DNA from 4 places in the Bacillus sp. 9.4 genome. Region 2 is predicted to be linked to each of the others. Evidence: predicted binding sites of a transcription regulator. Region 2 holds the regulator's gene; each other region holds the start of a gene.

Region 1 (3,120 bases), on a different contig from region 2:
GCTCCAATCAGGATGATCATAGAAGTGCCAAGTGAAACCAGGGAATCTTTTGCCGAACGAGCTGCGGACCGCCCGGCATATCTTGTTTGACATAAAACAAAGGAGATAAGAGCACCCCGGCTACAATTGTAATTTGCCAGGTTCCGGCTATGAGCCACCCCGGACCGTATGCAGCCGCAAATGTAATCGGCGCGTAAAAAAGCACGAAGCCGACGAAGCTCCATTTGATCCAATAAAACGGCTTTTTCCTCATCTCTAGTAAGAGAGGCGTGAATGTCCCTCTCATGATGACAATCAAACATAAAAACGGCACCATAAAAATAAAGCGCAGCGAAGAGCTCCAAAGCTAGCTGCCTCCGGATAACTCCATCGCTCTGTTTAATATAAAGGTAACGGCGAAAAAGAGTGAAGCCAATATTCCAATAACGATAGCTTTCATGATATCCCTCATTCTGGCATTATTTTTTTATACTATTCGGTATCATGCAGATCAATGGAATCATGAGAAAAACATCATGTTTTGCGAACCGCAATGTGTGGAAGACAAAAAAGGGAGGTGAAATTGATGGAAAGAGAGACACAGACATACTTATTTTCGGATGACGGCAGGATTCCGAATCACCCTGATTTTCCGCTCGTGGTGTATCAAAACGCGCTTAAGGACACCGGACTGGCAGAGCGGATCGTCACCCGGCATGGCTGGTCAAACAGCTGGTCAGGGAGTGTTTTTCCATACCATCATTATCACAGCAATACGCATGAAGTCCTGATTGCCCTTAGGGGAGAAGCTGTGATTCAGTTTGGGGGAGAAAAAGGGGCTGCCATCCCTTTCAAATCAGGCGACGCAGTCGTGATTCCAGCCGGAGTCGGACATAAAAAGCTCAGCTCAAGCCCCGATTTTACTGTCCTTGGCGCCTATCCCGGAGGCGTTCAGTATGATATGAAGACGGGGAAGCCGAATGAGCGGGAGGAAGCGGTCAAACAGATTAAGCAGGCGGCGTTGCCGGCGAATGATCCGATCACAGGAAAAAGAGATCCTCTATTGGAAATATGGGTAAAGTGAAGGGGAGAAATTGCTGGATTGTCAATAACTAGTGCCGCAGAAACGTTATGACATGAGCTCCATATAAATTAATTTCATAATCGAAGCAATTCACGTTCAAATTTTGTTCAAAAAGTGTTATCATATAGAAGGTAATCGAATTGGAGTTTTTTGTGTTTGCTATTTTCAGAGAGAGTAAAGGATTTTGACTTATTCAATTGTTTATTTTTAGATAAAAATAATACTGAATATGGCAAGATGAAAAACTGGGTAGTAAACATTTATTTTTGTAAATGATTGTGCACGAATTCACAATCCTTATTCTTATGCCTTAAAAGCGTGAGACAGGGAGAGGCACTACCCTTTCCAAAAAAATCAGCAAACTGCTTATAGTAAAGGAGAATTGGATATGCCAGAAACAATCGATCAAACAAATGCGTCTGTCAGCCAAAGCCAGCAAGATCTTATTGATCAGCTATTAAAGCCAGAAGTTCAAGAATCATTGACTGTTTTAGTTGACCAGCTTCCGAAGCTGACTGAGTTAGTGAATATTTTAACGAAGTCTTATGATTTCGCTCAGTCTGTAGCGACTGACGAAGTGTTAAAGAGCGACACAGTCGGTGCGATCACTGAAATTCTCGAGCCTGTAAAAGAAACAGCGAAAGAAGTAGCTGCGACTGCGATCGAAGCAAAAGACCGCGCGGAAGCAAGCAACGAAACAATTGGACTTTTCGGCCTTCTTCGCATGCTGAAAGATCCTCAAGCTCAAAAGCTGTTCCGTTTTGCTAACAGCTACCTTGAAGTCATGAACGAACGCGAAAACCAAAAATAATCTCAGATTCAAATTGATATAAAGGACGGAGGATATACGATGTCAAAACATATTGTCATTCTAGGCGCTGGTTATGGCGGAGTTCTTTCTGCTCTAACAGTTCGCAAACATTACACAAAAGAACAAGCACGCGTGACAGTGGTAAACAAATACCCTACTCACCAAATCATTACGGAATTACACCGCCTTGCTGCAGGCAACGTGTCTGAAAAAGCGGTTGCAATGCCATTAGAAAAACTTTTCAAAGGCAAAGACATTGATCTTAAAATTGCGGAAGTAAGCTCTTTCTCTGTTGATAAAAAAGAAGTTGCGCTTGCTGACGGTTCTACATTAACTTACGATGCGCTTGTTGTAGGTCTTGGTTCTGTAACGGCTTACTTCGGCATCCCAGGTCTTGAAGAAAACAGCATGGTATTGAAATCTGCTGCTGATGCGAACAAAGTCTTTCAACATGTTGAAGATCGTGTGCGCGAGTACTCTAAAACGAAAAACGAAGCAGATGCAACAATCCTTATCGGCGGCGGCGGCTTAACAGGTGTTGAGCTTGTTGGTGAGCTTGCTGACATCATGCCGAACCTTGCGAAAAAATACGGCGTAGACCATAAAGAAATCAAATTGAAACTTGTTGAAGCAGGTCCGAAAATCCTTCCTGTTCTTCCGGATGATCTTATCGAGCGTGCGACTGCAAGCCTTGAAAAACGCGGCGTTGAGTTCTTAACAGGTCTTCCTGTTACAAATGTAGAAGGAAACGTAATTGATCTGAAAGACGGATCTAAAGTTGTTGCCAACACATTTGTTTGGACTGGCGGCGTACAAGGTAACCCATTAGTCGGTGAATCAGGTCTAGAAGTGAACCGCGGACGCGCGACTGTAAATGACTTCCTGCAATCTACATCTCATGAAGATGTATTCGTTGCTGGAGACAGCGCAGTTTACTTCGGTGCAGACGGCCGTCCATACCCGCCAACTGCACAAATCGCATGGCAAATGGGTGAGCTGATCGGTTACAACCTATTCGCTTACCTGGAAGGCAAAACGCTTGAAACATTCAAGCCAGTAAACTCTGGTACACTTGCAAGCCTTGGACGCAAAGACGCGGTTGCCATCATTGGTGCAAATTCTACACCGCTTAAAGGTCTTCCTGCTTCCTTGATGAAAGAAGCAAGTAACGTACGCTACTTAACACACATTAAAGGACTTTTCAGCCTGGCTTACTAATCCTTTTTATGAATTTGACATTGCCAAA
Region 2 (3,120 bases):
CCTAAAACGGCTTTCGTTTTAGGATTTTGTCATTTTCAGCGTGATTGAAAACCCTTGAAGTCTAGGAAAGGCGAGCATTGGAGCGGAGCGAATGTTTTCATTCGTGAGCACCAACGCACAGGCTTGACAACAAATGCGGGGGTTTGTCAACACGCTGAATCCATTTCTCTCATGAGAAATGGATTTTTTATTATTGTCCGGAAGACACGTCCTGATCGGCTGAACTGCTTTTCTGTGCTTTCCGATAAGCGGCCTTCGATATAAGGATACTGATTTCATATAAAATCAAAAGCGGGACTGTGACCATCATATGGGACAGAAGCTCAGGCGGTGTAATCAGGGCTGCGATCACCAGCAGCGTAAAATACGCATACTTTCTGATTTTCGCCAAGAACATCGGTGTCACAATTCCGAGCCTGGTCAAAAACATGAGGATGACCGGCATTTGGAACAGCAGTCCAAACGGAATCGTCAGCTGCAGAAGAAAATGAAAATATTCATTAATTCCGATCACCTGATTGACATTCAAGTCCTGAGAAATCCGCTTCATAAAATCAACAACAAAAGGAAATAAAATATAATATGAAAAAGATAAGCCCGCTAAAAACAGCAAAATAGAGATCGGAATGTAGCTGAGCGTTACTTTGCGCTCTTTCTCATAGAGGCCCGGGCTCACAAAAGCCCAAAGCTGATAAAGAATAACCGGCGAGGTCAAGACTATGCCAATGATAAACGCAAATTGCATAAACACATAAAGCGGGTCTGTCAGGTTAAACGCGTTAAGCGTAAGCTGCTTCGCTTCATCTGTTTCTTGCAGATACACAATAATCGGCTTTGCTAAAAAAAATCCAGCAATAAAGAAAACGACAAACGCCAGCGCTACAATCAGCAACCGTTTTCGAAGCTCAGCAATATGCTCCAGCAGCGACATTTGATTCACTTTCATTCGTGTCATCCTAACTTACTGATCTTCTTTCTTTTTTTCCTCTTCATCACTCGTTAATCCTTTAGTAGCGTTTTTGAATTCACGAAGTGTGTCTCCCGCTGCTTTCCCCAATTCAGGCAGCTTTTTGGGACCGAAGATAATCAGAGCAACGATTGCGATAACAGCAAGGCTTCCAGGACCGATCGGCATATTTGGGCTCCTCCTTTCCCTCTATTCGATTTCCTCTAAAACTGAATAATGCTTCAAAAAATAAACCAGTGACTGAAGCTCAACTGCTAAATCTATATGATGAATTCGAATGTGTTCCGGCACATTCAAACGGGCCGGCGTAAAATTAAGGATTCCCTTGATTCCTAATGCGACCAATCTGTCTGTAATGGATTGAGCGGCAACTGCAGGCACTGTAAGAATGGCAACTGATTCATCTTTTACGTGTTGTTCAAGGTCATCAAGGTTATAGACGGGCACGCCGCCTACCTCAGTTCCTATTTTACTCTCATTTATATCAAAAGCCATAGAAATTTTTGTGTTATTATTTTTTGTGAAATTATAGTGAAGAAATGCCGTTCCCAAGTTCCCGACACCAATCAAGATGACGTCTGTCATTTCATCCTGATCAAGCGTTTTTCGGAAAAAAGACAGCAAATAATCCACATTATATCCGTATCCTTTTTTGCCAAGAGCTCCAAAATAGGAAAAATCCCTCCGAATCGTGGCAGAATCAACCTTTACGGCATCACTGAGTTCAGCGGATGATACACGCTGTTTTCCTGACGCATGCAGATTCTTTAAAAAGCGATAGTAAAGCGGCAGCCGTTTCGCCGTCGCCTGCGGAATTTTTGATTGATCCTTATTCATTTTTGGTCCTCCAAATTATACTCGGATAGTTCTCTTTTAAAGTCACCGTTTTTCCCGCCTGTCTTCTCCAGCAAGAAAGTAGGGCCGATGACCATTCCCTTATCAAGGGCCTTGCACATATCGTAAACGGTAAGAGCGCACACCGATGCAGAAGTGAGCGCTTCCATTTCCACACCTGTACTCCCTTTCGTTTTGACCTGTGCTTTTATATGAAGTATAACTTCTGCTTCTTTTATTTTCCAGTCAAACGATATATCTACCCCGCTCAATGAAAGCGGATGGCACATCGGAATGATATTCGACGTTTGCTTTGCGGCCATAATGCCTGCCACCTGTGCGACAGCCAGTACATCTCCTTTGCCGATATCGTGACTTTGTATTTTCTCGTACACTTCATTCTTCATGTGTACGCTTGAAACAGCCGCCGCAGTACGGACAGTCGAAGATTTTTCGCTAATATCCACCATCTGGGCTCTGCCCTGTTCATTAAAATGAGAAAATCCATTCATATTAAAACGCTCCTTAAACAGATCATACACTATTTTCTTCTCTATGTCTTATATGGCCAATGTATTGTTTGCTGACTTCTGGTTCATAAGCTACACTTAACTTATTATAGCAGAGGTGAAATAATATGATGATCTTACAAGTTAATCAGCTGTCCAAATCATTTGGTGCTGATACTATTTTAAACAATATAAAGCTGGAAGTCAGAAATCGTGATCGCATCGCCATTGTAGGAAGAAATGGCGCCGGAAAATCCACGCTCCTTAAAATTATCGCAGGCCAGCTTTCGTATGAAAAGGGCGAAATTATTAAACCGAAAGATATTACAATGGGATATCTCGCCCAGCATACTGGCTTGGATTCTAAGCTTACCATAAAAGAAGAGCTGCTGACTGTTTTTGACCACTTAAAAGCAATGGAAAAGGAAATGCGGGCTATGGAAGAAAAAATGGCGGCAGCTGACCCGGGTGAATTAGAAAGCATCATGAAAACCTACGACCGCCTTCAGCAGGAATTCAAAGATAAAGGCGGCTATCAATATGAAGCGGATGTAAGATCTGTGCTGCATGGTCTCGGCTTCAGCCATTTTGACGATTCTACACAGGTTCAAAGCCTCAGCGGAGGCCAGAAAACAAGACTGGCTTTAGGTAAGCTTCTGTTAACACAGCCTGATTTGCTCATTCTCGATGAGCCGACAAACCATCTGGATATTGATACGCTTACCTGGCTTGAGCATTATTTACAAGGCTATTCAGGCGCCATCCTCATCGTTTCGCATGACCGCTACTTTTTGGACAAAGTAGTAAACC
Region 3 (3,120 bases), on a different contig from region 2:
TTATAAAAGAAGATGTTTGCAAGCTTTCAAGGAATCGCCAAAGCAGGAGAGAGCGGGCCCGCATCTTTACATGGCGGTCAAAAGGAGGTAAAATCCCAGTCAAAAGCAAATTGGCGGGAGAGATAACCTCTTGAAAATCTATAAAGTATTAAACAACAATGCGGCTTTAATAAAAGAGGATGATCAGGAAAAAATCGTGATGGGACCGGGAATCGCTTTTCAAAAAAAGAAAAATGATCTCATCCCTATGAATAAAGTGGAAAAAATCTTTGTCGTGCGCGACGAGAATGAAAAGTTCAAACAAATCCTTCAAACACTGCCGGAGGAGCATATAGAAATAGCTGAGGATATCATCAGCTATGCGGAAGGAGAGCTCGCGGCGCCGCTGAGCGATCACATTCATATCGCGCTTTCCGACCATTTGTCCTTTGCGATCGAAAGGATTCAAAATGGGCTGCTTGTGCAGAATAAATTGCTGCATGAGATAAAGGCGCTCTATAAAAAAGAATACGAGATCGGCCTGTGGGCGATCGGACATGTAAAAGAGACATTGGGCGTGTCTCTGCCTGAAGATGAAGCGGGTTATATTGCCCTTCACATCCATACGGCGAAGATGGATGCGGAGAGCATGTATTCGGCGCTGAAGCATACGACCATGATCAAAGAAATGATAGAGAAAATAGAACAATACTTTAATCGAAAGGTGGATGAAAACAGCATTTCCTATCAACGCCTTGTCACGCATTTGCGATACGCGGTCAGCCGGTTGGAATCAAATGAAGCGCTCCATCGTATGGACGAGGAGATGCTTTATTTCATCCAAAAAAAGTATTCATTCGCCTATCAATGTGCGCTGGAGCTGGCGGAGTTTTTGAAAAATGAATATCAATTACATTTGCCGGAATCCGAGGCCGGCTATATCACGCTGCATGTCCAGCGTCTTCAAGATCTCTCGGAATAACCGCTTTGACTTGCAGGGAGTGATCTCTGGAAGTTTTTTTATTGATCAGGATTCAGTGTGTAGTACATCCAGCCCATCATAACTATTCCCGCGGTCAGATTGCCGAGCGTAACGGGAATTAAGTTTCTGACTGCTCCCATCAGTGTCACTGTATCAGGGTGCTCGATCAAAAGCGAGATGGCGAATGTGCACATATTGGCAATGCTGTGTTCAAAGCCGGAAATAAAGAAGCAGAAAACGAATAGCATCATGGTAAAAAGCTTTGCTCCTTCCCCTTTGAGAGACATTGGAATGAAAAAGGCGAGGCACACAAGCCAATTGCACAGCATTCCTCTGAAAAACAATTCGGAAGCCGGGGGTTCCATTTTGTGCTCTGCCAAATGAATCAAAAAGGAATGAACAGAAGGCTCCTCAAAAAGTCCCGTCGCGCTGATCAGGATGGCAAACAGAATGGCGCCGATTAAATTGCCGGCATAGCTTGACATCCACAAGTACAGGGTGTCGCGCCAGCTGAGTTTTTTCCGGAGCGCGGTATAGGTGAAATAAAAGGTGTTGCCGGTAAATAAATCTCCGCCTCCGTAAGCAATCAGCAGAATAGCGGCCCCGAAAGTGACAGCGGCTGCCGGAAAGGCAAATGGAGAATCAGCCATAAAGAAATAGCTGCCTGTTTTGCTTGCGGCTGTAATACCAAAACCAATAAACATACTGGCCAAAATGGACCGAAGCACATAACGGATTTTGCTTGAAGCGAATATGTTTTGTTTTTTCAAAGCATACTGTTCAACCTTTTGCAATGCTTGAGTTTCCATTGTCTTTTCCTGCTTTCTTTCATGATTGAGCATAGTATAGCACGATATTGTGAAGTATTTCACAATTAATTTTTACGAATTTTTGTCTACATGTTTTATCAAACTATTTAACTAAAAAAATAGTTGACGAAAACGCTGTCATGATTTATGATGAAAGCGTATTCTTAATCTGAATAAGCGGGATTGTGACTGGTAAAGCAGGCAAGACCTAAAATTTGCGTAAATGAAAAAGGATCGCTGTATCCTTTATTCGTTGGCGAATTTTAGGTCTTTTTTGTTTAAATAAAAGGGGGAGAAATAGATGGATTACAAAGAGACTGCCAAACGCCTCATTGAGCTTCTCGGAGGGAAAGAAAATATTATCAGCGCGGCTCATTGTGCAACAAGACTGCGTTTAGTGATGAAAGATGAATCAAAGATAGATCAAGCACAAGTAGAAGAGCTTGATGGCGTCAAAGGGGCTTTCAGCAGCTCTGGCCAGTACCAGATCATTTTCGGAACAGGCCTTGTGAATAAAGTATTCGATGCCTTTTCTAAAGAAGCAGATATCGAGCGTGAAGAACACGTAAATCATCAGGATGCGGCAAAAGAAAAGCTGAATCCCGCTGCGAGATTTGCGAAAACGCTTTCTAATATTTTTGTTCCAATCATCCCGGCTATTGTAGCCAGCGGCCTATTAATGGGATTGCTGGGTATGATCAATGCGTTTCATTGGATGAGCAAGGATTCTGCAGTTTTTCAGCTGCTTGATATGTTTTCAAGTGCAGCATTCATTTTCTTGCCGATTCTAATCGGAGTAAGCGCTTCAAAAGAATTTGGCAGCAACCCGTACTTGGGAGCGGTCATTGGGGGAATCATGATTCATCCAAACCTTTTGAATCCATGGGGATTGGCGGAAGCGACACCTGATTATATGCATCTTTTCGGATTTGATATCGCGCTTCTCGGCTACCAGGGAACTGTCATACCTGTCCTGCTTGCGGTGTATGTGATGAGCAAGGTAGAGAAATGGACGAGAAAAGTGGTTCCGCATGCGGTAGATTTGCTTGTTACACCTTTTGTTACTGTAATTGTCACCGGGTTTGTTGCTTTTATCGCGATTGGCCCTCTGGGAAGAGCGCTTGGCTCCGGGATTACGGTTGCTTTAACTTATGTGTATGACCATGCCGGTTTTGTCGCAGGTTTGATTTTCGGGGGCACGTATTCACTCATCGTGCTGACAGGTGTTCATCACAGCTTCCATGCGATTGAGGCGGGGCTAATTGCAGATATAGGCAAAAACTACTTGCTGCCGATCTGGTCAATGGCGAATGTCGCACAGGGCGGGGCAGGTCTTGCCGTCTTCTTTAT
Region 4 (3,120 bases), on a different contig from region 2:
TCGTCGGAGAATTAACACTTTTCACTGAAGAACCGAGGTATATGCTCAGTGCAAAAGTGCTAGAGGATGGCGAGGTGCTCGTCATTAATAAAAATAAGCTGGAAAAAGAATTAATCCAAAATGGCGCTTTGACATTTGAGTTCATGAAATGGATGAGCACGCACCTCCGGAAGATTCAGTCCAAAATCAGGGATCTGCTTCTTCATGGCAAAAAGGGGGCGCTCTATTCCACTCTTATCCGTTTATCAAACAGCTACGGAGTGGAGCGAAGCGACGGCATTCTGATTAACATTGTCCTGACAAATCAGGATTTGGCAAAGTTTTGCGCGGCTGCACGGGAAAGCATCAACCGTATGCTGGGAGATCTCCGCAAAAAAGGGGTTATTTCGATAGACGAATCCGGAAAAATTATTTTGCACAAGCGGGACTATTTACGATGTGAGATTGAGTGTGAAAATTGCCCGCTGGAGATTTGCAATATTGACTGAAAAAACAAGGACAGTGGTGTCCTTGTTTTTTTACCTTGTGATAAACAGGCACATGACGGCAAGAAAGAAGCAGGCATTCACGATTTCCAGAATGCCAATCGTTTTTACGGGCCAATCCCTTCCATGAAAAAACCATGCCCGCAAGCTGCTCGGGATAAAAGCGAGAAACGCCCATCCTGCTCCGAAAAGAGCGGATAAAAAGGGGAGCAGCAGGTGATATCCCCATGACCAGTATGCAAATGCCCTGTTTTTTCTCTCGCGGATCACCGATTTCACATAAAAGGAACTCCCGATAAAAAATAAAGCAGACTGCAAGAAAATAAACCAAGCCCAGCCGTCAAGGGTTCCCATCCCCAGCCAGCAGCTCGCAAACCCGCCCGAACAAAAGAACAAGACACCTGCAACATCATTCAATAAGGCTCGTTCGTTTTTTCTGCGGGCAAAATACATATGTATGAGAAACAGCGGCAGTAAAGAAACGCCCACCCAGATGAGAGGCGGCTTATGAAAGACCGAGATCATCAAAAAGCAGCAGGCGGGAAAACCGTAATAACACATCCACTTTTGATATGGTTTGCTTTGTTTCTTTTTTAAGGCAAGCGTAACGGGATAAACCGCTAAGTATAGGAAAAGCCAACCAAGGAAGAGCGGAATATGCCAAATAACGGGGCCTCCCTTGACCATGCCGAGTAAAAATGGGATCAGCAGCATCGCCCACGCCCCGTGCTGCTTCGGAATCAGCGCCTTCATCGAAATCCTCCTTTTTTCTTTCATTATAAATGCATTCACCCTCCTGATAAGTGACATTCATCATACAGGCTGTGAAATACATCACTGCTGTACAGGCTCAGTCGAGCTACACTAAAGCTATCCTTAGCACAGGAGGTTTTCCTATGAATCAGTGTGACTATTTATTATTTCTGAAACAACTTCCTATGTTTAATGAAGTGCCTCTATCCATTGTCGAAACCTTGCTGAAAAACGGCACGTTTATCCGCGGTTCATGTGATCAGTCTCCATCTTTTCTTCATTCTCAATCTGTTTATATTGTATTAAAAGGCAGTGTCCGTTTTATGGACACAAGGCTCCCTGAAGGGTCGAAAACCGTTGCGCTGTGGGAAAAAGGCGATGTGTTTCCGATTGATGAAAAAGGCGGGCTTTATTTATCGCCCTTTATCTCAGTCAATGCCACTTCAGACATTCTGATTCTCAACATCCCATATTACATATTTAAGAAAATGATGTCTTATCATCCGCAGCTGCAAATGAACTTTTTGGTTATGCTTCAGCAAAATGTTTTTTGTTCCTATCAATTATTTTTGCGGTATCTGCATACATCACAGGATGAAAACGCCGAGCCCGGTTCTTAAATAGAGCCGGTTTTTTTTGATCTTTGAATGAAAGGCGGCTAATGACCCAAGCGTCCTGCCTGAACGCAGCCTTCCTCACATCTTGTGAAAATCCTTCCTTCTCCTTTGTGTGAACATTTTGTGAAAAAAGCAGAGTGTGTGACATAGTTCACAAGGAAACGCGCTGTCTCTGTTTATAGTGAACTTAGCATCACCTGACTCGGAAGGAGTGAACTCTCATGAAGAAAAAGAAAATGAGTCCGTTGTTTAGGAGATTGAATTATTTCTCTCCTATCGAACACCATTCAAATAAACATAGCCAAACTACCCGCGAGGATCGCGATTGGGAGAATGTATACAGAAACAGATGGCAGTACGACAAAGTCGTTCGCTCCACCCACGGCGTCAACTGTACAGGGTCTTGCAGCTGGAATATTTATGTGAAAAACGGAATTGTCACGTGGGAAGGGCAAAATTTGAATTATCCATCAACAGGCCCGGATATGCCTGATTTTGAACCGAGAGGCTGCCCGCGGGGGGCCAGTTTTTCATGGTATATCTACAGCCCGCTCCGTGTGAAATATCCATACGTGCGCGGTGTGCTGATCAATTTGTGGCGGGAGGCATTGCAGACGCATCAAAATCCATTGGAAGCCTGGAAATCGATCGTCGAAAACCCTGAAAAAGCGAAGTCCTATAAACAGGCGAGAGGGAAAGGCGGTTTTGTGCGCGCTGAATGGCCGGAGGTGCTGAAGCTGATTTCAGCCTCTCTGCTGTATACAGTGATGAAATACGGGCCTGACCGAAACGTCGGTTTTTCTCCGATTCCGGCCATGTCCATGATCAGCCACGCATCAGGCTCCCGGTTTATGTCGTTAATCGGAGGCCCTATGCTCAGTTTTTATGACTGGTATGCGGATCTTCCTCCAGCATCCCCGCAAATTTGGGGTGACCAGACGGACGTTCCGGAAAGCAGTGATTGGTACAATTCCGGCTATATTATCACATGGGGCTCCAACGTTCCGTTAACGAGAACGCCTGACGCGCATTTTTTGGCGGAGGCCCGCTATAAAGGCGCTAAGGTCATTTCGATCAGTCCAGATTTTGCGGAATCCTCAAAGTTCGCGGATGACTGGCTGAGTATTCGCCAAGGGACTGACGGGGCGCTTGCGATGGCGATGGGTCACGTTATTCTGCAGGAATTTTACGTGAACCAAGAAACTGAACGTTTTATTGAGTACGCGAATCAATACACTGATTTTCCATTTCTCGTCACTCTGTCA

What was found. The regulator Rex, encoded in region 2, represses fermentation and respiration genes when NADH is low (regulators of the CRP and FNR family bind a similar motif). The targets are predictions, from matches to a motif close to TTGTGAAATATTTCACAA.
Region 1: the regulator Rex is predicted to act here: its motif matches at 1,340-1,357, upstream of ACZ07B_RS10045 (helical membrane plugin domain-containing protein).
Region 3: the regulator Rex is predicted to act here: its motif matches at 1,818-1,835, upstream of ACZ07B_RS16025 (formate/nitrite transporter family protein).
Region 4: the regulator Rex is predicted to act here: its motif matches at 1,308-1,325, upstream of ACZ07B_RS15655 (YwiC-like family protein).

Annotation. Positions count from the first base shown of each region.
Region 1 is NZ_JBVFMU010000002.1:680,385-683,504, reverse strand. Features, by position in the region: partial or broken gene ACZ07B_RS10055 (multidrug resistance efflux transporter family protein) at 1-286, opposite strand, end outside; gene ACZ07B_RS10050 (cupin domain-containing protein) at 566-1,063, shown strand; gene ACZ07B_RS10045 (helical membrane plugin domain-containing protein) at 1,452-1,874, shown strand; gene ACZ07B_RS10040 (NAD(P)/FAD-dependent oxidoreductase) at 1,914-3,092, shown strand.
Region 2 is NZ_JBVFMU010000012.1:5,369-8,488, reverse strand. Features, by position in the region: gene tatC (twin-arginine translocase subunit TatC) at 191-955, opposite strand; gene tatAY (sec-independent protein translocase protein TatAY) at 962-1,135, opposite strand; gene ACZ07B_RS22110 (redox-sensing transcriptional repressor Rex) at 1,157-1,804, opposite strand; gene moaC (cyclic pyranopterin monophosphate synthase MoaC) at 1,801-2,313, opposite strand; gene ACZ07B_RS22100 (ABC-F family ATP-binding cassette domain-containing protein) at 2,439-3,120, shown strand, end outside.
Region 3 is NZ_JBVFMU010000004.1:45,949-49,068, reverse strand. Features, by position in the region: gene ACZ07B_RS16035 (hypothetical protein) at 1-91, shown strand, start outside; gene sacT (sac operon transcriptional antiterminator SacT) at 131-961, shown strand; gene ACZ07B_RS16025 (formate/nitrite transporter family protein) at 1,000-1,770, opposite strand; gene scrA (PTS system sucrose transporter subunit IIBC) at 2,072-3,120, shown strand, end outside.
Region 4 is NZ_JBVFMU010000003.1:716,953-720,072, reverse strand. Features, by position in the region: gene fnr (fumarate/nitrate reduction transcriptional regulator Fnr) at 1-488, shown strand, start outside; gene ACZ07B_RS15655 (YwiC-like family protein) at 519-1,238, opposite strand; gene arfM (Crp/Fnr family transcriptional regulator ArfM) at 1,382-1,858, shown strand; gene ACZ07B_RS15645 (nitrate reductase subunit alpha) at 2,077-3,120, shown strand, end outside.